One region of the Streptomyces uncialis genome, then DNA from elsewhere that is predicted to be linked to it. Evidence: predicted binding sites of a transcription regulator. Region 1 holds the regulator's gene; the other holds the start of a gene.
What was found. The regulator HspR, encoded in region 1, represses chaperone genes until heat shock. The targets are predictions, from matches to a motif close to TTGAGNNNNNNNNNCTCAA.
Positions count from the first base shown of each region.

Region 2: lon (endopeptidase La) is a predicted target of HspR. The motif match lies at 2,650-2,668, and genes of this name have one in related genera.

Region 1 covers NZ_CP109583.1:4,514,899-4,525,479, reverse strand. The annotation lists gene hrpA (ATP-dependent RNA helicase HrpA) at 1-2,920, opposite strand, end outside; gene dnaK (molecular chaperone DnaK) at 3,852-5,702, shown strand; gene grpE (nucleotide exchange factor GrpE) at 5,699-6,445, shown strand; gene dnaJ (molecular chaperone DnaJ) at 6,479-7,663, shown strand; gene OG711_RS18655 (heat shock protein transcriptional repressor HspR) at 7,678-8,130, shown strand; gene OG711_RS18650 (helix-turn-helix transcriptional regulator) at 8,646-9,674, shown strand; gene OG711_RS18645 (helix-turn-helix transcriptional regulator) at 9,671-10,581, opposite strand, start outside.
Region 2 covers NZ_CP109583.1:3,160,310-3,170,890, forward strand. The annotation lists gene OG711_RS12830 (lysozyme) at 1-117, shown strand, start outside; gene lon (endopeptidase La) at 195-2,627, opposite strand; gene OG711_RS12840 (spermidine synthase family protein) at 3,795-4,478, shown strand; gene OG711_RS12845 (response regulator transcription factor) at 4,592-5,335, shown strand; gene OG711_RS12850 (HAMP domain-containing sensor histidine kinase) at 5,332-6,534, shown strand; gene OG711_RS12855 (multifunctional oxoglutarate decarboxylase/oxoglutarate dehydrogenase thiamine pyrophosphate-binding subunit/dihydrolipoyllysine-residue succinyltransferase subunit) at 6,896-10,581, shown strand, end outside.

The sequences.
Region 1 (10,581 bases):
CGAAGTCGTCAGGGGCGAGCTGCACCCGGACCATCGCGTGCAGCTCACGCGCCAGCGTCGTCGTCAGCGGCTCCTGGAGCGGGACCGCCCGCTTCAGGAAGCGCTGCGCCACGTCCGGCGCGGGGACGTAGTGCCGGCGGATCGGCTTGGGCAGCGAACGGATCAGCTCCGTGACGACCTGCCCGCGCAGCCCCGGGATCTGCCAGTCGAAGCCCTCGTCGGTGACCTGGTTGAGCACCGCGAGCGGGATGTGGACGGTGACCCCGTCGGCGTCCGCGCCCGGCTCGAACTGGTACGTCACCCGGAAGGTCAGCGGCCCCTGGCGCCAGGAGTCCGGATAGTCGGCCTTGGTGACCGCCTCCGCGGACTCCCGGATGAGCATCTCCCGCTCGAAGTCGAGCAGGTCCGGCTCCTCCCGGTGCTTGCGCTTCCACCAGGAGTCGAAGTGGGCGCCGGACACGATGTGTTCGGGCACCCGCTCGTCGTAGAAGTCGAACAGGGTCTCGTCGTCCACGAGGATGTCGCGGCGGCGGGCCCGGTGCTCCAGCTCCTCGACCTCGGTCAGCAGCCGGCGGTTGTCCGCGAAGAACTTGTGGTGGGTGCGCCAGTCGCCCTCGACCAGGGCGTTGCGGATGAACAGGTCGCGGGAGGTCTCCGGGTCGATCCGGCCGTAGTTGACCTTGCGGTGCGCGACGATCGGGACGCCGTACAGGGTCACCCGCTCGTACGCCATCACCGCGGCCTGGTCCTTCTCCCAGTGCGGCTCGCTGTATGTGCGCTTGACCAGATGACCGGCGATCGGCTCGATCCACTCGGGCTCGATCCGCGCGTTCACCCGGGCCCACAGCCGGGAGGTCTCCACCAGCTCGGCCGACATCAGGACCTTGGGCTGCTTCTTGAACAGCGACGAGCCGGGGAAGATCGCGAACTTGGCGCCGCGCGCGCCCAGGTACTCGTTCTTCTCGGTGTCCTTGAGGCCCACATGGGACAGCAGCCCGGCCAGCAGCGAGGTGTGCACGGCCTGCTCGGAGGCGTCGGTCTCGTTGACCACGACACCCATCGACTTCGCCACGGACCGCAGCTGGCTGTAGATGTCCTGCCACTCCCGGATGCGCAGGAAGTTCAGGTACTCCTGCTTGCACATCCGGCGGAACGACGACGAGCCGCGTTCCTTCTGCTGCTCGCGCACGTACCGCCAGAGGTTGAGCAGCGCGAGGAAGTCGCTGGTCTCGTCCTTGAAGCGGGCGTGCTGCTGGTCGGCCTGGGTCTGCTTGTCGGCGGGCCGCTCCCGGGGGTCCTGGATGGACAGCGCGGCGGCGATGACCATGACCTCACGGACACAGCCGTTCTTGTCGGCCTCGACGACCATGCGCGCGAGACGCGGGTCGACGGGCAGCTGCGAGAGCTTGCGCCCGAGCGGGGTGAGCCGCTTGCGGTGGTCCTTCTCGGCCGGGTCGAGCGCGCCGAGCTCCTGGAGGAGCTGGACACCGTCGCGGATGTTGCGGTGGTCCGGCGGGTCGATGAACGGGAACCGCTCGATGGCGCCGAGCCCGGCGGCCGTCATCTGGAGGATCACGGACGCGAGGTTGGTGCGCAGGATCTCGGCGTCCGTGAACTCGGGCCGGGACTCGAAGTCGTCCTCCGAGTAGAGCCGTACGCAGATGCCGTCCGAGGTACGGCCGCAGCGGCCCTTGCGCTGGTTGGCGCTGGCCTGGCTGACCGGCTCGATGGGCAGCCGCTGGACCTTGGTGCGATGGCTGTACCGGGAGATCCGCGCGGTGCCCGGGTCGATCACGTACTTGATGCCGGGGACGGTCAGCGAGGTCTCGGCGACGTTCGTCGCGAGGACGACCCGGCGGCCGGAGTGCGCCTGGAACACCCGGTGCTGCTCGGCGTGCGACAGCCGCGCGTACAGCGGCAGCACCTCGGTGTTCTGCCGCAGGACGCTGCCCGCGCGCGTGAACATCTTGTTCAGCGCGTCGGCGGTGTCCCGGATCTCCCGCTCGCCGGAGAGGAACACCAGGACGTCGCCGGGGCCCTCGCCCTGGAGCTCGGTCACCGCCTCGCAGATCGCGGTGATCTGGTCCCGGTCGCCGGCGTCCTCCTCGGCGCCGTCCTCCAGGAGCGGCCGGTAGCGCACCTCCACGGGGTACGTACGGCCGCTGACCTCGACGATCGGGGCGTCCCCGAAGTGCCGGGAGAAGCGCTCCGGGTCGATCGTCGCCGAGGTGATGATCACCTTCAGGTCCGGGCGGCGGGGGAGCAGCTGGGCGAGGTAGCCCAGCAGGAAGTCGATGTTGAGCGACCGCTCGTGGGCCTCGTCGATGATGATCGTGTCGTAGGCGCGCAGCTCGCGGTCCGTCTGGATCTCCGCGAGCAGGATGCCGTCCGTCATCAGCTTGACGAAGGTGTCCTGGCCGACCTGGTCGGTGAAGCGGACCTTCCAGCCGACGGCCTCCCCGAGGGGGGTTTTCAGCTCGTCCGCGACGCGTTCGGCGACGGTGCGGGCCGCGAGGCGGCGGGGCTGGGTGTGGCCGATCATGCCGCGGACGCCGCGGCCCAGTTCCAGGCAGATCTTGGGGATCTGCGTGGTCTTTCCGGACCCCGTCTCACCTGCGACGATCACCACCTGGTGGTCGCGGATCGCCGCGAGGATGTCGTCCTTGCGCCGGCTGACCGGGAGCTCTTGCGGGTATGTCACCTCGGGGACGCGGGCGCGGCGGGCCGCGGTGCGGGCCGCCAGGCGGTCGATCTCCGCGGTGATCTCCGCGAGGGCCGCAGTGCGGGCCTGCGGTTCGCGGATGCGGTGGGCGCCGTCGAGCCTGCGGCTCAGGCGGTGGGCGTCCCTCGGGGGGAGCTCTATGAGGCGCTCACCGAGGTCGCCTCGGGCGCCGGACACGGAAGCGGGCTGCGTAGACATACGTCCCCCAGGATCTCACCTCGCCGTTCCGGCTGACGAACCCTTTTCCCCGGGGTCCGTCCCGGCGGGTCGCCTTCGCTTGCGCTTCCCAGGTCTGTCCGGCTGGGCGCACTTCGTTCCTGTGCCGTCGCTCGGTGGTTTCGCGCAGTTCCCCGTGCCCCTGGATGCTGCCCCGGTCCGTTGCCCTTCGGGTGCGGGTGCGCCCTCGTCTTTGCGCAGTTCCCCGCGCCCCTTTGGGGCGCCATCTGCTTGTTCTTCGGGGCGGGGCCGGTCGGGATTCTCCGTCCTCGATCCGACACGCTCGGTCGGACGTCCCTCTTGCCCTACTGAAGAGCATCGGAGTCTGCGGGCAGAGATTCCCGCCCACCCCCTTCGGTAGCCATGCGACTGCGCGAGGAGGAGGGTGAAAAACAACCCCAGGTGGGCGCCCCTTCAGGGGCGCGGGGAACTGCGCAAAGACGAGGGCGACCCGCACCCGAACAGCGACCGCAACGGGGCACCACCCAGGGGCGCGGGGAACTGCGCGAAAACGAGGGCGACCCGCACCCGACGGACAGCCCGAAGGGGCAGCATCCAGGGGCGCGGGGAACTGCGCACCCACCGAGCGACGGCACAGGAAACAAGCGCGCCCACCCGGACAGGCCTCGGAAGCGGGAGCGAAGGCGACTCGCGGGGAACTGCGCACCCCCGTCCGGCCCGCACCGGGACAAGTGCGCCAGGCACGGAAACCTCGGGGCGGGAGTGGAGCTGAGCCGCAGGTCGGGGTGGGGGGTTGATGTAAGGGGAGGATAAAAGTTGAGTCGGACACGCTCAGGTCTGTTGACCCGGCCGGAGGCTTCGTGCATTCTTGAGTGTGTTCCGCTCAGGTTCGGTATCCGGACCCCCGGGCGGCGCGCAGCTGGTCCGAGCAAGCTTCTCTGGAGGAATCGAAATGGCACGTGCGGTCGGCATCGACCTGGGCACGACTAACTCCGTCGTCAGCGTTCTGGAGGGCGGCGAGCCCACCGTCATCACCAACGCAGAGGGCGCCAGGACCACGCCGTCCGTCGTCGCCTTCGCCAAGAACGGCGAGGTGCTCGTCGGCGAGGTCGCCAAGCGTCAGGCTGTCACCAACGTCGACCGGACCATCCGGTCCGTGAAGCGCCACATGGGCACCGACTGGCGCGTCGACATCGACGAGAAGGCGTTCAACCCGCAGCAGATCTCCGCGTTCATCCTTCAGAAGCTGAAGCGTGACGCCGAGGCCTACCTGGGGGAGAAGGTCGCGGACGCGGTCATCACCGTCCCGGCGTACTTCAACGACTCCGAGCGCCAGGCCACCAAGGAGGCCGGCGAGATCGCGGGCCTGAACGTCCTGCGCATCGTCAACGAGCCGACGGCCGCCGCCCTGGCGTACGGCCTCGACAAGGACGACCAGACGATCCTCGTCTTCGACCTCGGTGGCGGCACCTTCGACGTCTCGCTGCTGGACATCGGCGACGGCGTGGTCGAGGTGAAGGCCACCAACGGTGACAACCACCTCGGTGGTGACGACTGGGACCAGCGGGTCGTGGACTACCTGGTCAAGCAGTTCAACAACGGTCACGGCGTGGACCTCGGCAAGGACAAGATGGCCGTCCAGCGCCTGCGTGAGGCCGCCGAGAAGGCCAAGATCGAGCTGTCCTCGTCCACCGAGACCACGATCAACCTGCCCTACATCACGGCGTCCGCCGAGGGCCCGCTGCACCTGGACGAGAAGCTCACCCGCGCCCAGTTCCAGCAGCTGACCGCGGACCTCCTGGAGCGCTGCAAGACGCCGTTCCACAACGTCATCAAGGACGCGGGCATCGCCCTGTCCGAGATCGACCACGTGGTCCTGGTCGGCGGCTCGACCCGGATGCCCGCCGTCGCCGAGCTGGTGCGCGAGCTGACCGGCGGCAAGGACGCCAACAAGGGCGTCAACCCGGACGAGGTCGTCGCCATCGGCGCCGCGCTCCAGGCCGGTGTCCTCAAGGGTGAGGTCAAGGACGTCCTGCTCCTCGACGTGACCCCGCTGTCCCTCGGTATCGAGACCAAGGGCGGCATCATGACCAAGCTCATCGAGCGGAACACGACCATCCCGACCAAGCGGTCGGAGATCTTCACCACGGCCGAGGACAACCAGCCGTCCGTGCAGATCCAGGTCTACCAGGGCGAGCGCGAGATCGCCGCGTACAACAAGAAGCTCGGGATGTTCGAGCTGACCGGTCTGCCGCCCGCCCCGCGCGGTGTCCCGCAGATCGAGGTCGCCTTCGACATCGACGCCAACGGCATCATGCACGTGACCGCGAAGGACCTCGGCACGGGCAAGGAGCAGAAGATGACCGTCACCGGCGGTTCCTCGCTGCCGAAGGACGAGGTCAACCGCATGCGCGAGGAGGCCGAGAAGTACGCGGAGGAGGACCACGCCCGCCGCGAGGCCGCCGAGACGCGTAACCAGGGCGAGCAGCTCGTCTACCAGACGGAGAAGTTCCTCAAGGACAACGAGGAGAAGGTCCCCGGCGATGTGAAGACCGAGGTCGAGGCCTCGATCGCCGAGCTGAAGGAGAAGCTCAAGGGCGAGGACGCGGCCGAGATCCGGGTCGCCACCGAGAAGGTCGCCGCCGTCTCCCAGAAGCTGGGCCAGGCCATGTACGCCGACGCGCAGGGCGCCCAGGCCGGCGCGGCCGGTGCCGAGGGTGCCGAAGGCGCCGGTGCCAAGGCCGACGACGACGTCGTCGACGCGGAGATCGTCGACGAGGACCGCAAGGACGGTGCCGCGTGACGGAGGAGACCCCGGGCTTCGACGAGCACGACGAGCCCGCTGATGTCTCCGACGGCGCCGCATCCAAGAAGGCAGCCGACGCCGCCGACTCCGCCGAGCCCTCCACTTCGGAGGGCCCGGCGGGCCGGGCCGGGGACGCCAGCGCACAGAACGTGGGCCTGACGGCCGAACTGGACCAGGTACGGACCGCGCTCGCCGAGCGCACCGCCGATCTCCAGCGACTTCAGGCCGAATACCAGAACTACCGCCGCCGGGTGGAGCGGGACAGGATCGCGGTCAAGGAGGTCGCCGTCGCGAACCTCCTGTCCGAGCTGCTGCCCGTGCTCGACGACATCGGGCGCGCCAGGGAACACGGCGAGCTGCTCGGTGGTTTCAAGTCGGTGGCCGAATCGCTGGAGACGGTGGCCGCGAAGATGGGCCTCCAGCAGTTCGGCAAGGAGGGCGAGCCCTTCGACCCGACGATCCACGAAGCCCTGATGCACAGCTACGCGCCGGACGTCACCGAGACGACGTGCGTCGCGATCCTGCAACCGGGGTATCGGATCGGCGAGCGCACCATCCGCCCCGCGCGGGTGGCGGTGGCCGAACCGCAGCCGGGCGCGCAGTCCGTGAAGGACGGCGCGGACGGTCCGGAGCAGCCCGAGGGGTCCGACGCCGGTGACGGCGCGGACACCGCGGACGGCACCGGTGAGGGCGGCAAGGACGCCAAGAGCAAGGACAGCGGTGGCCCGGACGAGGGCTGACCGAGTCACGCGGGGAGAGGAGGGACGTCGGGGATGAGTACCAAGGACTTCATCGAGAAGGACTACTACAAGGTCCTCGGCGTCCCCAAGGACGCCACCGAGGCCGAGATCAAGAAGGCGTACCGGAAGCTCGCGCGCGAGTTCCACCCGGACGCCAACAAGGGCAACGTCAAGGCCGAGGACCGTTTCAAGGAGATCTCCGAGGCGAACGACATCCTCGGTGACCCCAAGAAGCGCAAGGAGTACGACGAGGCCCGCGCGCTGTTCGGCAACGGCGGCTACCGGCCGGGTCCGGGCGGCGCGGGCGGCAACAACTTCAACTTCGACCTGGGCGACCTCTTCGGAGGCAACGCGCAGGGCGGAGCGGGGGCCGGCGGCTTCGGCGGCGGGCTCGGCGATGTGTTCGGCGGGCTGTTCAACCGGGGCGGCGCGGGTACGGGTACCCGGGTGCAGCCCCGGCGTGGCCAGGACATCGAGTCCGAGGTCACGCTGAGCTTCACGGAGGCGGTCGACGGGGCGACGGTGCCGTTGCGGATGTCCTCGCAGGCCCCCTGCAAGGCGTGTTCGGGCACCGGCGACAAGAACGGCACCCCGCGCGTGTGCCCCACCTGTGTCGGTACGGGACAGGTGTCACGTGGCGGCGGTGGCGGATTCTCGCTCACCGATCCGTGCGTGGACTGCAAGGGCCGCGGTCTGATCGCGGAGACCCCCTGCGAGATCTGCAAGGGCTCGGGACGCGCCAAGTCGTCGCGGACCATGCAGGTGCGTATCCCGGCCGGTGTCTCGGACAAGCAGCGCATCAGGCTGCGCGGCAAGGGCGCCCCGGGCGAGCGCGGTGGTCCGGCGGGCGATCTGTACGTCGTCGTGCATGTGGGCGAGCACCCGGTGTTCGGCCGCAAGGGCGACAACCTGACGGTGACCGTGCCCGTGAGCTTCGCCGAGGCGGCCCTCGGCGGTGAGGTGAAGGTACCGACCCTCGGTGGTCCGCCGGTGACGCTGAAGCTGCCGCCGGGCACCCCGAACGGCCGGACCATGAGGGCGCGCGGCAAGGGCGCGGTCCGTAAGGACGGCACCCGCGGCGATCTGCTGGTGACGGTGGAGGTCGTGGTGCCGAAGGACGTGACCGGCAAGGCCCGGGACGCTCTGGAGGCGTACCGGGAGGCGACCGTGGACGTCGATCCGCGGGCGGAGCTGTTCGAGGCCGCGAAGGGAGCATGAACGCCATGGACGGGATGAGCACGGGCGGTCGGCGCAGGAACCCCTACCAGTTGACCGACGAGACGCCGGTGTACGTGATCTCGGTGGCGGCTCAGCTCAGCGGGCTGCATCCGCAGACCCTTCGGCAGTACGACCGGCTCGGGCTGGTCTCCCCGGACCGTACGGCGGGCCGGGGCCGGCGGTACTCCGCGCGGGACATCGAACTGCTCCGGCAGGTACAGGCGCTGTCCCAGACCGAGGGCATCAATCTGGCCGGTATCAAGCGGATCATCGAGCTGGAGAACCAGGTCGCCGCGCTCCAGGCGCGGGTGGCCGAGCTCCAGGCCGCCGCGGAGGGCGCGGCGGCGACGATGCGCCAGCGGGAGGCCGCGGTGCACGCCTCGTACCGCCGGGACCTCGTCCCGTACCAGGAGGTCCAGCAGACCAGCGCGCTGGTCGTGTGGCGGCCCAACAGGGGCCAGGAGTAGTCCGCCGCCGGGCCGTCGGGTCCGGGGGCCCGTACGCGGCCCAGGGGCCGGGAGGAACGCCTTCCGGCCCCTTCGGTGTTTCCGCGCGCGATCAACGCCGCCCGGCCAACCGGGGTGTGACTGTCAGTGAGGTGTGCGACGCTTGACCCGCTCGCCTGAACCCTGTGACCCAGGGTGGGGTCCGGTGCTCCGGCCCGGCAGGCGCCGACCGCGTGACCGGCGGTCCGGTGCCGCCGTCGGATCGTCCGGGTCCGGCCGCCGGCCGGAGTGAGCGGCCGTGCGGGGGTGCCGGAAGTCAAAGGGCCCCCCGGGTCGGCCAGGGGGATTGGCCGACTCGGGGGAAACCCGTGGGGCGACCAAGAATTCCCCTCCCCTCGCCCCGCGCTCCACTCTGCCGGTCACAGGAGGGCTACACCACCGTCATCTTGTTGCACTGTGCCAAGCGGAGGGGGGACGCAAGGGTAAAGAAGCGGGCGAATCGGTATGAACGGCACTCCGGAGGTGGGGACGGGGACATGGCTGAGGTACACGCACACGGGGTGGATCAGCTCTGCGGCGAAGGGGAGCGGGTGTACGCGGCGGCCCTGAAGGCGGGCCGCATCGACCGCGCGGCGGCGGCGGGAGCGCCCTGCCTGGTCGAACTGGCCCTGCTGTCCCCCGATCCGGAGGACACGGCGTGGCTGGTGCCCGAGCCGCCCGGCGAGGTCGTCGCCCGGCTGCTGCGCGGGCTGCGGGACGAACTGGGGCAGAGCCAGGCCCGCGCGGTGGCGCTGACCCGCCTCGCCGAGCGGTACACGGGCCTCGACATCGACACCGACGCCCCCAGCGCCGGGGCCGGCATCCGGGTCCTGGAGGGCAAGCCCCGGATCCGGGAGGCGATAGCGGAGGCGTCCGACGCCTGCATGATCGAGCACCTGGCGGTGCAGCCGGGCGGTGTGCGCCGCGAGTCCGTGCTCAACGACGCGCTGCCGCTGGCGCTGATCATGGCCGCGCGGGGCGTCAAGATGCAGACCCTGTACACCCACGCCGCCCGGCACGGCCAGGGACTGTACGAGTACCTGGAGCGGATGGGCGGCGCCGCGGAGGTGCGGACGCTGGACGAGGTGATCGAACGGCTCCTGATCTTCGACCGCAAGGTGGCGTTCGTCCCGGCCACGGAGGACCGGACCGTGGCGCTGGAACTGCGGCACCCCGGCCTCGTCCAGTTCCTCGCGATCGTCTTCGAGCGGCTGTGGCGGCTCGGACACCCCCTGGAGGCGCCGCTCGCCGCGGGCTCCGGGATCGAGGGCATCACCCGCCGCGAGCAGGCCATCGCGGCGCTGCTCGCCGAGGGCTACACCGACGGCGAGGTCGCCCAGCGGCTCGGCATCAACGTCCGCACCGCCCGCCACCACATCCGCAAGCTGAGCGAGGCGCTGGGCGCGGTGAGCCGCGCGCAGCTGGGTGTACGCATCGCCCAGAACGGCCTCGACAGCCCCCCGCGCCCCACCACGGAGGACGACCCGCCCGCCCCCGCGCACCAGGTACGCCCGGACACGCCCTAGGGGCGCGGGGAACTGCCCACCCCCGGTTCGAGCAGGCCCGAGCGCCCGATCAGATACCCCAGCTGCGCACGGCTGTCGCTGCCCAGCGTGCTCGCGAGCTTCGCGATGTGCACCCGCACCGTGCGGACGTTCATCGCCAGCCGCAGCGCGATCTCCGCGTCGGTGTGCCCCTCCACCAGCAGCTCCGCGATCTCGTACTGCCGGGCGGGCACGCCGTGCGGGGTGGTCCGCCGGGCCGGGGTGGGCCACATCGGGGTGGCGAGCCGCCACAGCCGCTCGAAGGTGGTCACGAAGTACCCCACCAGCGCCGGATGGTGGACCCGCAGGGCCACCGTACGGTCCTTCGCCGCGGGGATGAACGCGACCGCCCGGTCGATGACGACGAGCCGCTCGGTGACCTCGCTGAGGGTGCGGACCTCGACGTCCCCGCGCAACTGCTCGTAGTGGGCGACGACCGGCGCCGAATGGCGCGCGGTGTGCTGGTACAGGGTCCGCATCCGCGCCCCCCGCCCCAGCATGGCCTGCTCCCGGGGCCGTGCGGCGGCCAGCGCGCCGGAGGGCCGCGCCCCGCCCGGCTGGACGGTCAGCAGCTCGCCGACCGCGTGGGCCATCGCCTCGCCGATCGCGTGGTTGATGGTCCGGAGGCCGTGCAGCACGGTGGTCCCGGAGCCGTCCGGCCCGTCCGCCGCCGCGGCGTCCGGGGTGCCCAGCTCCATGAACGGTTCGAAGAGCTCCGCGAGGGTCGCCTCCCGTCTGCGGTGGCGGGCGATGTCGTCCTCGATCGCCCGCATCAGCTGCGGCAGCACCACCGCCGGGGCCGCGGGGAGCAGTCGCCCGGGATCGCCGGGGTCGGGGCGCAGCAGTCCGAAGTCGAGCAGACAGGGCGCCGGTGCGGCGTCCTGCCTGG
Region 2 (10,581 bases), 1.4 Mb from region 1:
CCGGCGGGCTGGGCGACGCACACCATGTGGCAGTACACGTCGACCGGCCCGACGGTCGGTGACCACGACTGGTTCAACGGGGCGCTGGACCGGGTCCAGGCCCTCGCGAACGGCTGACCCGCGGCACCCGAACGGCCCTCCCCCGGGGGATGGGGGAGGGCCGTCCGCCTCCGGGGGCGGTCCGGGCGCGTCCGTCACGCCGCGACCGGGACCTCCGGGGCGGTTGTGCTGGTCGCCGGGGCGAGGGCCAGTTCCAGGACCTGGCGGACGTCCGTGACGGGGTGGACGTCCAGCTTGGCCAGGATCTCGGCCGGGACGTCGTCCAGGTCGGCCTCGTTCCGCTTGGGGATCACCACGGTGGTGACCCCGGCCCGGTGCGCGGCGAGCAGCTTCTGCTTCACCCCGCCGATGGGCAGGACCCGGCCGGTCAGCGACACCTCACCGGTCATCGCCACGTCCGTGCGGACCTGGCGTCCGCTGAGCAGCGACGCGAGGGCGGTCGTCATGGTGACGCCCGCGCTCGGGCCGTCCTTGGGGACGGCGCCCGCCGGGAAGTGGATGTGCACGCCGCGGTCCTTGAGGTCGCCGACCGGGAGTTCCAGTTCGGCGCCGCGGGAGCGCAGGAAGCTCAGCGCGATCTGCGCCGACTCCTTCATCACATCGCCCAGCTGGCCGGTCAGGGTCAGTCCGGCCGCGCCGGTCTCCGGGTCGGCCAGCGACGCCTCCACGTAGAGGACGTCACCGCCCGCGCCGGTCACCGCGAGCCCGGTGGCGACACCGGGGACGGCGGTCCGCCGCTCGGCCGGGTCCTGCGCGGACTCCGGCACATGGTGCGGCCGTCCGATGAGCGCGCGCAGCTCGTCACCGGTGACGGTGAACGGCAGCTCACGCTCGCCCAGCTCGTGCTGTGCGGCGACCTTGCGCAGCAGCCGTGCGACGGCCCGCTCCAGGTTCCGTACGCCCGCTTCCCGGGTGTACTCGCCCGCGAGTCCGCGCAGCGCGCTCTCCGCGAGAGTCACCTCGTCGGCGCCGAGGCCCGCCCGCTCCAGCTGGCGCGGCACCAAGTGGTCCCGGGCGATGACGACCTTCTCGTCCTCGGTGTAGCCGTCGAGACGGACCAGCTCCATCCGGTCCAGCAGTGCCTCCGGGATGGACTCCAGGACGTTCGCGGTGGCGAGGAACACCACATCGCTGAGGTCCAGCTCGACCTCCAGGTAATGGTCCCGGAAGGTGTGGTTCTGCGCCGGGTCCAGGACTTCGAGGAGGGCCGCGGCCGGGTCGCCCCGGAAGTCGGAGCCGACCTTGTCGATCTCGTCGAGGAGGACCACCGGGTTCATCGACCCGGCCTCCTTGATCGCCCGCACGATCCGTCCGGGCAGCGCCCCGACGTACGTACGGCGGTGACCGCGGATCTCGGCCTCGTCCCGGACGCCGCCGAGGGCGACCCGGACGAACTTGCGGCCCATGGCGTGCGCGACGGACTCGCCCAGCGAGGTCTTGCCGACCCCGGGCGGGCCGACGAGCGCCAGCACGGCGCCGCCACGGCGTCCGCCGACGACCCCGAGGCCGCGGTCGGCGCGCCGCTTGCGCACCGCCAGGTACTCGGTGATGCGTTCCTTCACGTCCGCGAGGCCCGCGTGCTCGGCGTCCAGCACGGCGCGGGCGCCCTGGATGTCGTACTGGTCCTCGGTGCGCTCGTCCCACGGCAGCTCCAGGACGGTGTCCAGCCAGGTGCGGATCCAGCCGCCCTCCGGGGACTGGTCGCTGGACCGCTCCAGCTTGTCGACCTCCTTGAGCGCGGCCTCCCGGACCCGCTCCGGCAGATCGGCGGCCTCGACCCGGGTCCGGTAGTCGTCGGACTCGTCGTCGGTGCCCTTCTCGCCGTTCAGCTCGCGCAGTTCCTTGCGGACCGCTTCGAGCTGGCGGCGCAGCAGGAACTCGCGCTGCTGCTTGTCGACGCCCTCCTGGACGTCCTTCGCGATCGACTCCGCCACGTCCTGCTCCGCGAGGTGCTCGCGGAGCTGTTCGGTGGCCAGCTTCAGGCGGGCGACCGGGTCGGCGGTCTCCAGCAGGGTGACCTTCTGCTGGACAGTGAGGAACGGTGAGTAACCGGAATTGTCGGCGAGCAGGGACACGTCCTCGATCTGCTGGACGCGGTCCACCACCTGCCAGGCGCCGCGCTTGCGGAGCCAGCTGGTCGCGAGGGCCTTGTATTCGGTGATCAGTTCGGTGATCGCGCCGGGCAGGGGGTCGGGGACGGTCTCCGTGACCTCGGTCCCCTCCACCCACAGGGCCGCGCCGGGGCCGGTGGTGCCCGCGCCGATACGGACGCGGGAACGGCCGCGGATCAGGGCGCCCGGGTCGCCGTCGGCGAGGCGGCCGACCTGTTCCACCGTGCCGAGGACGCCGGTGCTCGCGTAGGCGCCGTCGATACGGGGGACGAGGAGCAGCCGGGGTTTGCCGGGTGCGGAGCCCGCGGCGGCCTGTGCGGCGTCCACCGCGGTGCGTACATCGGGATCGTTCAGGTCCAGGGGGACGACCATGCCGGGCAGGACGACCTCGTCGTCGAGCGGCAGCACGGGCAGCGCGAGCGGGGTGCCCTTGGAACCAGCGGACTCAGTAGCCATGATCTCCCCTTCGGCATTCAAGTTGAGCTATGTCGACTCAATGCATGGCGCTCCGCGAATGTTCCCGGGGTGGTGTTCGCCCTCAGCGATCCGCCTTCGCTTGCGCTTCTCAGGTCCGTTCGGCGCGGCGCACTTGTTCCTGTGCCGTCGCTCAGGTCTGTCCGGCTGAGCGCACTTGTTCCTGTGCCGTCGCTCGGTGGTTTCGCGGTTCCCCGCAGGTTGCCTTCGCTTGCGCTTCCCAGGTCTGTCCGGCTGGGCGTACTTCGTTCCTGTGCCGTCGCTCGGTGGGGTGCGCAGTTCCCCGCGCCCCTTTGGGGCGCGTCCGGTTGGTTCTTCGGGTCGGTGCCGGTCGGGATTCTCCGTCCTCGATCCGACACGCTCGGTAAGCCGTTACGTTGCCCGACTGAAGAGCATCGGAGTCTGCGAGCAGAGATTCCCGCCCACCCCCTCCCGCAGCCGGGCGAGTCCGCGAGGAGGGTGGTTTGAACCCCGACCCCGGTCGCTGAGAGTCCGCAGCCGGACGACAGCCCCAGGTGGGCGCCCCCAAAGGGGCGCGGGGAACTGCGCAAAAGACGAGGGCCCACCCGCACCCGAAGCGCGACCGCAACGGGGCAGCACCCAGGGGCGCGGGGAACTGCGCGAGCAACCACAGGCAACCCGCACCCGAACGGGAACCGCAAGGGGCGCGACCTAAGGGGCGCGGGGAACTGCGCAAACGAGGGCGACCCGCACCCGAAGAGCGACCGCAATGGGGCAGCACCTCAGGGGCGCGGGGAACTGCGCACCCCCGTCCGACCCGCACGGGAACGAGTACGTCCGGGTGGGGAACCCCAGGGCGCGGGGAACTGCGCAAAAGACGAGGGCCCACCCGCACCCGAAGAGCGACCGCAACGGGGCAGCACCCAGGGGCGCGGGGAACTGCGCGAGCAACCACAGGCAACCCGCACCCGAAGCGCGACCGTAATGGGGCAGCACCTCAGGGGCGCGGGGAACTGCGCACCCACGGACGACGGCACGGGAACAGGTACGCCCAGGTGGGGAACCCCAGGGGCGCGGGGAACTACGCACCCCGCGGACGACGGCTCAGGGGGCCTCGGGGCGCGGGCGAGGGGGGGCCTGGGGCGGAAAACCGGGGCGGTGGGGTGGGGGGATCGACAGGATGGGGGGATGGCTCCTCTGATGGACGGCGACAGCGCACTCGTACTGGACCGCAGGACCGGCCCCCACGGCGAGGTGGCCCTGCGCAGACAGGGGCACCTGCTCCAGATCATCGCGAACGGCTGCTTCCTGATGGACACGTCGGACGGCCGCTCCGAGCGGCTTCTGGTGGACGCGGCGCGGGACGCGCTCCCCGGCGCGGGAGGCCACAGCCTGCTGCTCGGAGGGCTCGGCGTCGGCTTCTCGCTGGCGCACGCCGCCGCGGACCCCGCGTGGCGCTCCGTGACCGTCGTGGAGCGCGAGGCGGCGATCATCGACTGGCACCGGGCGGGCCCCCTCGCCGAGGTCTCCGCGACGGCTCTCGCGGACCCCCGTACCGAGATCCTGCACACCGATCTGCTGACCCATCTGAGGACCGCGGACCGCTCGTACGACGCCCTGTGCCTGGACATCGACAACGGACCCGACTGGACGGTCACCGAGGACAACGACGGGCTGTACACCCCGCAGGGCCTCGCGCTGTGCCGTGCGCGTCTGGCGCCCTCCGGCGTACTGGCCGTGTGGTCGGCTCGGCCGTCGCCCGATTTCGAAGGAACATTGCGGAATTCCGGGTTCCAAGGGGTCCGTACCCATGAAATCCCGGTCGCGAGGGGCGTACCGGACGTCGTGCACCTCGCGATCAGAGCTGGATAGCCCGCACACGCTCCGTGCCTCTAGTCTGCTGACCGGCGCGCGGACCATGTGCGTGCCATGCACAGCCATGGGATCACCCCACGGATTCCGAACAGCTCAGTCAGGGGCGGGCGATGGAGCACACACACACCTCGCAGCAAGGTAGTACCCAGCCGGCGGGGGCGGGCGCCCAGCGTCGGGTGCTGGTGGTGGAGGACGACCCGACGATCGTCGACGCGATCTCCGCCCGGCTGCGCGCCGAGGGATTCCATGTGCAGACGGCCGGTGACGGGCCCGCGGCCGTGGACACCGCCCAGGCGTGGCAGCCCGATCTGCTGATCCTCGACGTGATGCTGCCGGGCTTCGACGGGCTGGAGGTGTGCCGCCGGGTCCAGGCCCAGCGGCCCGTGCCCGTCATGATGCTCACCGCCCGCGACGACGAGACGGACATGCTGGTCGGGCTGGGGGTCGGCGCGGACGACTACATGACCAAGCCGTTCTCGATGCGGGAGCTGGCCGCCCGCGTCCATGTACTGCTGCGCCGGGTCGAACGCGCCGCGCTCGCCGCGACCACCCCCCGCAGCGGCACGCTCCGGCTCGGGGAGCTGGAGATCGACCACGCCCAGCGGCGGGTCCGGGTGCGCGGTGAGGACGTGCATCTGACGCCCACCGAGTTCGATCTGCTGGTGTGCCTGGCGAACACCCCGCGCGCGGTGCTCTCCCGGGAGCAGCTGCTGGCGGAGGTGTGGGACTGGGCGGACGCCTCCGGCACCCGGACGGTGGACAGCCATATCAAGGCCCTGCGCCGCAAGATCGGCGCGGAGCGCATCCGCACCGTGCACGGTGTCGGGTACGCGCTGGAGACCCCGACGCCATGAGCGGCCCCGCCGGTCGGCCCGGCCCGCATCTGACGGACGGTACGACGGGCGAGGCGGCGGGACTCGGTCCCGGCTCCGAGAAGCTGCGTCCGTTCTCGATCAAGACGAAGCTCGGCACGCTGGTCGTGGTGTCGGTGTTCATCACGACCGGGCTGCTGATGATCGCGGTGCGCACCGAGACGGAGCTGCGGTTCATCACCGTGTTCTCGGTGATCGCGACGCTGCTGATCACCCAGTTCGTGGCGCACTCGCTGACCGCGCCGCTGGACGACATGAACACGGTCGCCCGGTCCATATCGCACGGGGACTACACCCGGCGGGTGCGCGGCCACGACCGCAAGGACGAGCTGGGCGATCTCGCGACGACCATCAACCGGATGGCCGACGACCTGGAGGCCCAGGACCGCCAGCGCAAGGAACTCGTGGCGAATGTCTCGCACGAGCTGCGGACCCCGATCGCGGGGCTGCGGGCGGTGCTGGAGAACGTGGTGGACGGGGTCTCGGCCGCCGACCCGGAGACCATGCGCACGGCGCTGAAGCAGACGGAGCGCCTCGGCCGGCTGGTGGAGACGCTGCTGGACCTGTCCCGCCTGGACAACGGGGTCGTACCGCTGAGGGCGCGCCGTTTCGAGGTGTGGCCGTATCTGTCGGGCGTGCTGAAGGAGGCGAACATGGTGGCCTCGGCGCGGGCCGGGATCGCCTCGGGTTCCGGCAGTCACACCCGTACGGACGTGCATCTGCATCTCGATGTGTGGCCGCCGGAGCTGACCGGGCACGCCGATCCCGAGCGCATCCACCAGGTGGTCGCCAATCTGATCGACAACGCCGTGAAGCACAGTCCCCCGCACGGCCGGGTCACGGTGAAGGCCCGCCGGGGCACCGGCGCGGAGTCCCTGAGCCTGGAGGTCATGGACGAGGGGCCCGGTATCCCCGAGTCGGAGTGGCACCGGGTGTTCGAGCGCTTCAACCGGGGCCCCTACACCGACCCGGCGGGCGCCGTGGGCGGGGCGGCAGGCGGGCCCGGGGGGCCGCGGCCGGCGCCGCCGGGGCCCGGGGGCAGTGACGGCGGTACGGGGCTGGGGCTGGCGATCGCGCGCTGGGCGGTGGATCTGCACGGGGGCCGGATCGGGGTCGCGGAGTCGGCGCGGGGTTGCCGGATCCAGGTCATCCTTCCGGGGCTGTCACGAGGCCAAGGTTGACGTAGGGTTCGAGTCGACAGGCCAAGATCGTCGGGCTCGGGTGGCGGACGGACACGTTCCGCCCACCGTCCGGTCGGGTTCCGCCTCCGGGTGGCGCACGCGCGGACTGACACGATCCAGCACGGTCGGCCGCCGGACGACGCGGTGTCCTCACCCGTCCGTCGTGCTCCGGCGTGCCCTGACGTCCACCGCGCCACAGGCGAACCACGGTTGTTTCCCGCCATTTCGAACCCTGAAACACCCCTTCCAGTGTGACTTACGCGACGGATCAGCTGCCCCGCCTGCACTCCTGGCCCCGCAAGGCGTAGCCTTAATTCCCGCTGTCCATCATCTTGTGAAGCGGAAGAGGGCGGTTGCCGCCGTGTCGTCACAGTCCCCCAGTAATTCGAGCTCCCCCAGCCTTCGGCCAGGAGGCGCCCCCACAACCGAACGAGCAGGGCAGGGTCAGGACCCCGCCGCTGCTTTCGGTGCCAATGAGTGGCTCGTCGACGAGATCTATCAGCAGTACCTCCAGGACCCGAACTCGGTAGACCGCGCCTGGTGGGACTTCTTCGCCGACTACAAGCCGGGGGCAGCTGCCACCCCGGTCCCGGCGGATACCGCGGCCCCCGGTACGCAGGCTGAGAAGCCCGCCGCCGTGAGCCCGGCCGTCCCCAGCGCGTCGCCCGCACCCGCGGCCAAGGCTCCGGCCACGCCCGCGGCCCCGGCGAAGGGCGCCACCGCACAGGGTGCCCCCGCCGCGCCGCAGGCCAAGCCCGCCGCGTCCGCTCCCGCGCCCGCCAAGGCCGCTCCGGCGAAGGCGGCACCCGCCGCCGAGCAGGCGCCGGCCGCGGAGGCACCCGCGGGGCCGGAGTTCGTCACGCTGCGCGGCCCGTCGGCCGCTGTCGCGAAGAACATGAACGCCTCGCTGGAGGTGCCCACGGCCACGTCCGTGCGCGCCGTGCCGGTGAAGCTCCTGTTCGACAACCGCATCGTGATCAACAACCATCTGAAGCGCGCCCGGGGCGGGAAGATCTCCTTCACCCACCTCATCGGGTACGCGATGGTGCAGGCGATCAAGGCCATGCCGTCGATGAACCACTCCTTCACGGTGAAGGACGGCAAGCCGACGCTGGTCAAGCCGGAGCACATCAACTTCGGCCTCGCCATCGACCTCGTGAAGCCCAACGGTGACCGCCAGCTGGTCGTCGCGGGCATCAAGAAGGCCGAGACCCTGAACTTCTTCGAGTTCTGGCAGGCCTACGAGGACATCGTCCGCCGCGCCCGTGACAACAAGCTCACGATGGAGGACTTCACCGGCGTCACGGTCTCGCTGACCAACCCGGGGGGCCTCGGTACGGTCCACTCCGTGCCGCGGCTGATGCCGAACCAGTCGGTGATCATGGGCGTCGGTTCCATGGACTACCCGGCGGAGTTCCAGGGCACGTCCCAGGACACCCTGAACAAGCTCGGTATCTCCAAGGTCATGACGCTCACGTCGACCTACGACCACCGGGTCGTCCAGGGTGCCGCCTCCGGCGAGTTCCTGCGGGTCGTCGCGAACCTCCTGCTCGGCCAGGAGGGCTTCTACGACGAGATCTTCGAGGCGCTGCGCATCCCCTACGAGCCGGTCCGCTGGCTCAAGGACATCGACGCCTCGCACGACGACGACGTCACCAAGGCCGCCCGGGTCTTCGAGCTGATCCACTCCTACCGGGTCCGCGGCCATGTCATGGCCGACACCGACCCGCTGGAGTACCGCCAGCGCAAGCACCCCGACCTGGACATCACCGAGCACGGTCTCACCCTGTGGGACCTGGAGCGGGAGTTCGCGGTCGGCGGCTTCGCGGCCAAGTCGATGATGAAGCTGCGGGACATCCTCGGGGTGCTCCGCGACTCGTACTGCCGCACCACCGGCATCGAGTTCATGCACATCCAGGACCCGAAGCAGCGCCGCTGGATCCAGGACCGGGTCGAGCGTCCGCACAGCAACCCGGAGCGCGAGGAGCAGCTGCGCATCCTGCGCCGGCTGAACGCCGCCGAGGCGTTCGAGACGTTCCTCCAGACCAAGTACGTCGGTCAGAAGCGGTTCTCGCTGGAGGGCGCCGAGTCCGTCATCCCGCTGCTGGACGCGGTCATCGACTCGGCGGCCGAGTCCCGGCTGGACGAGGTCGTCATCGGGATGGCGCACCGCGGCCGGCTGAACGTCCTCGCGAACATCGTCGGCAAGTCGTACGCGCAGATCTTCCGGGAGTTCGAGGGCAACCTCGACCCGAAGTCGATGCACGGCTCCGGCGACGTGAAGTACCACCTGGGCGCCGAGGGCACCTTCACCGGTCTCGACGGCGAGCAGATCAAGGTCTCGCTCACCGCGAACCCCTCGCACCTGGAGGCCGTCGACCCGGTCCTCGAAGGGGTCGCGCGCGCCAAGCAGGACATCATCAACAAGGGCGGTACGGACTTCACGGTCCTGCCGGTCGCCCTGCACGGTGACGCGGCCTTCGCGGGCCAGGGTGTCGTGGCCGAGACGCTGAACATGTCGCAGCTGCGCGGTTACCGCACGGGCGGCACGGTCCACATCGTCATCAACAACCAGGTCGGCTTCACCGCCGCCCCGGAGTCGTCCCGCTCGTCGATGTACGCGACGGACGTGGCGCGGATGATCGAGGCGCCGATCTTCCATGTGAACGGCGACGACCCCGAGGCCGTCGTCCGGGTGGCGCGGCTCGCGTTCGAGTTCCGTCAGGCGTTCAACAAGGACGTCGTGATCGACCTCATCTGCTACCGCCGCCGCGGTCACAACGAGTCCGACAACCCGGCGTTCACCCAGCCGCTGATGTACGACCTGATCGACAAGAAGCGCTCGGTGCGCAAGCTGTACACCGAGTCCCTGATCGGTCGCGGTGACATCACGCTGGAGGAGGCCGAGCAGGCGCTCCAGGACTTCCAGGGGCAGCTGGAGAAGGTGTTCACGGAGGTCCGTGAGGCCACCTCGCAGCCGTCCGAGGTGCCGCTGCCCGAGCCGCAGGCCGAGTTCCCGGTCACGGTGAACACGGCGGTCTCCCAGGAGGTCGTCAAGCGGATCGCCGAGTCGCAGGTCAACATCCCCGAGCGGGTCACCGTCCACCCGAGGCTGCTGCCGCAGCTCCAGCGCCGTGCGGCGATGGTGGAGGACGGCACGATCGACTGGGGCATGGGCGAGACCCTCGCCATCGGCTCGCTGCTGATGGAGGGCACCCCGGTGCGGCTGTCCGGCCAGGACTCCCGCCGCGGCACCTTCGGCCAGCGGCACGCGGTGCTCATCGACCGGGAGACCGGCGAGGACTACACCCCGCTGCTGTACCTGTCGGAGGACCAGGCCCGTTACAACGTCTACGACTCCCTGCTGTCGGAGTACGCGGCGATGGGCTTCGAGTACGGCTACTCGCTGGCCCGTCCCGAGTCCCTGGTGATGTGGGAGGCGCAGTTCGGTGACTTCGTGAACGGCGCGCAGACGGTGGTGGACGAGTTCATCTCCTCCGCCGAGCAGAAGTGGGCCCAGACCTCGGGTGTCACGCTGCTGCTGCCGCACGGTTACGAGGGCCAGGGCCCGGACCACTCGTCCGCCCGCCCGGAGCGGTTCCTCCAGCTCTGCGCGCAGAACAACATGACGGTCGCGATGCCGACCCTGCCGTCGAACTACTTCCACCTGCTGCGCTGGCAGGTCCACAACCCGCACCACAAGCCGCTGGTCGTCTTCACCCCGAAGTCGATGCTGCGGATGAAGGCGGCGGCGTCGAAGGCGGAGGAGTTCACGACGGGCGGCTTCCGTCCGGTCATCGGTGACACCCGTGCCGAGGCGTCGGCGGTCCGCAAGGTCGTCTTCTGCGCGGGCAAGGTGTACTACGACCTGGAGGCCGAGCGGGTCAAGCGCGACATCACCGACACGGCGATCATCCGTATCGAGCGGCTGTACCCGCTGCCGGGCAAGGAGCTCCAGGCGGAGATCTCCAAGTACCCGAACGCCGAGAAGTACCTGTGGGCCCAGGAAGAGCCCGCGAACCAGGGTGCGTGGCCGTTCATCGCGCT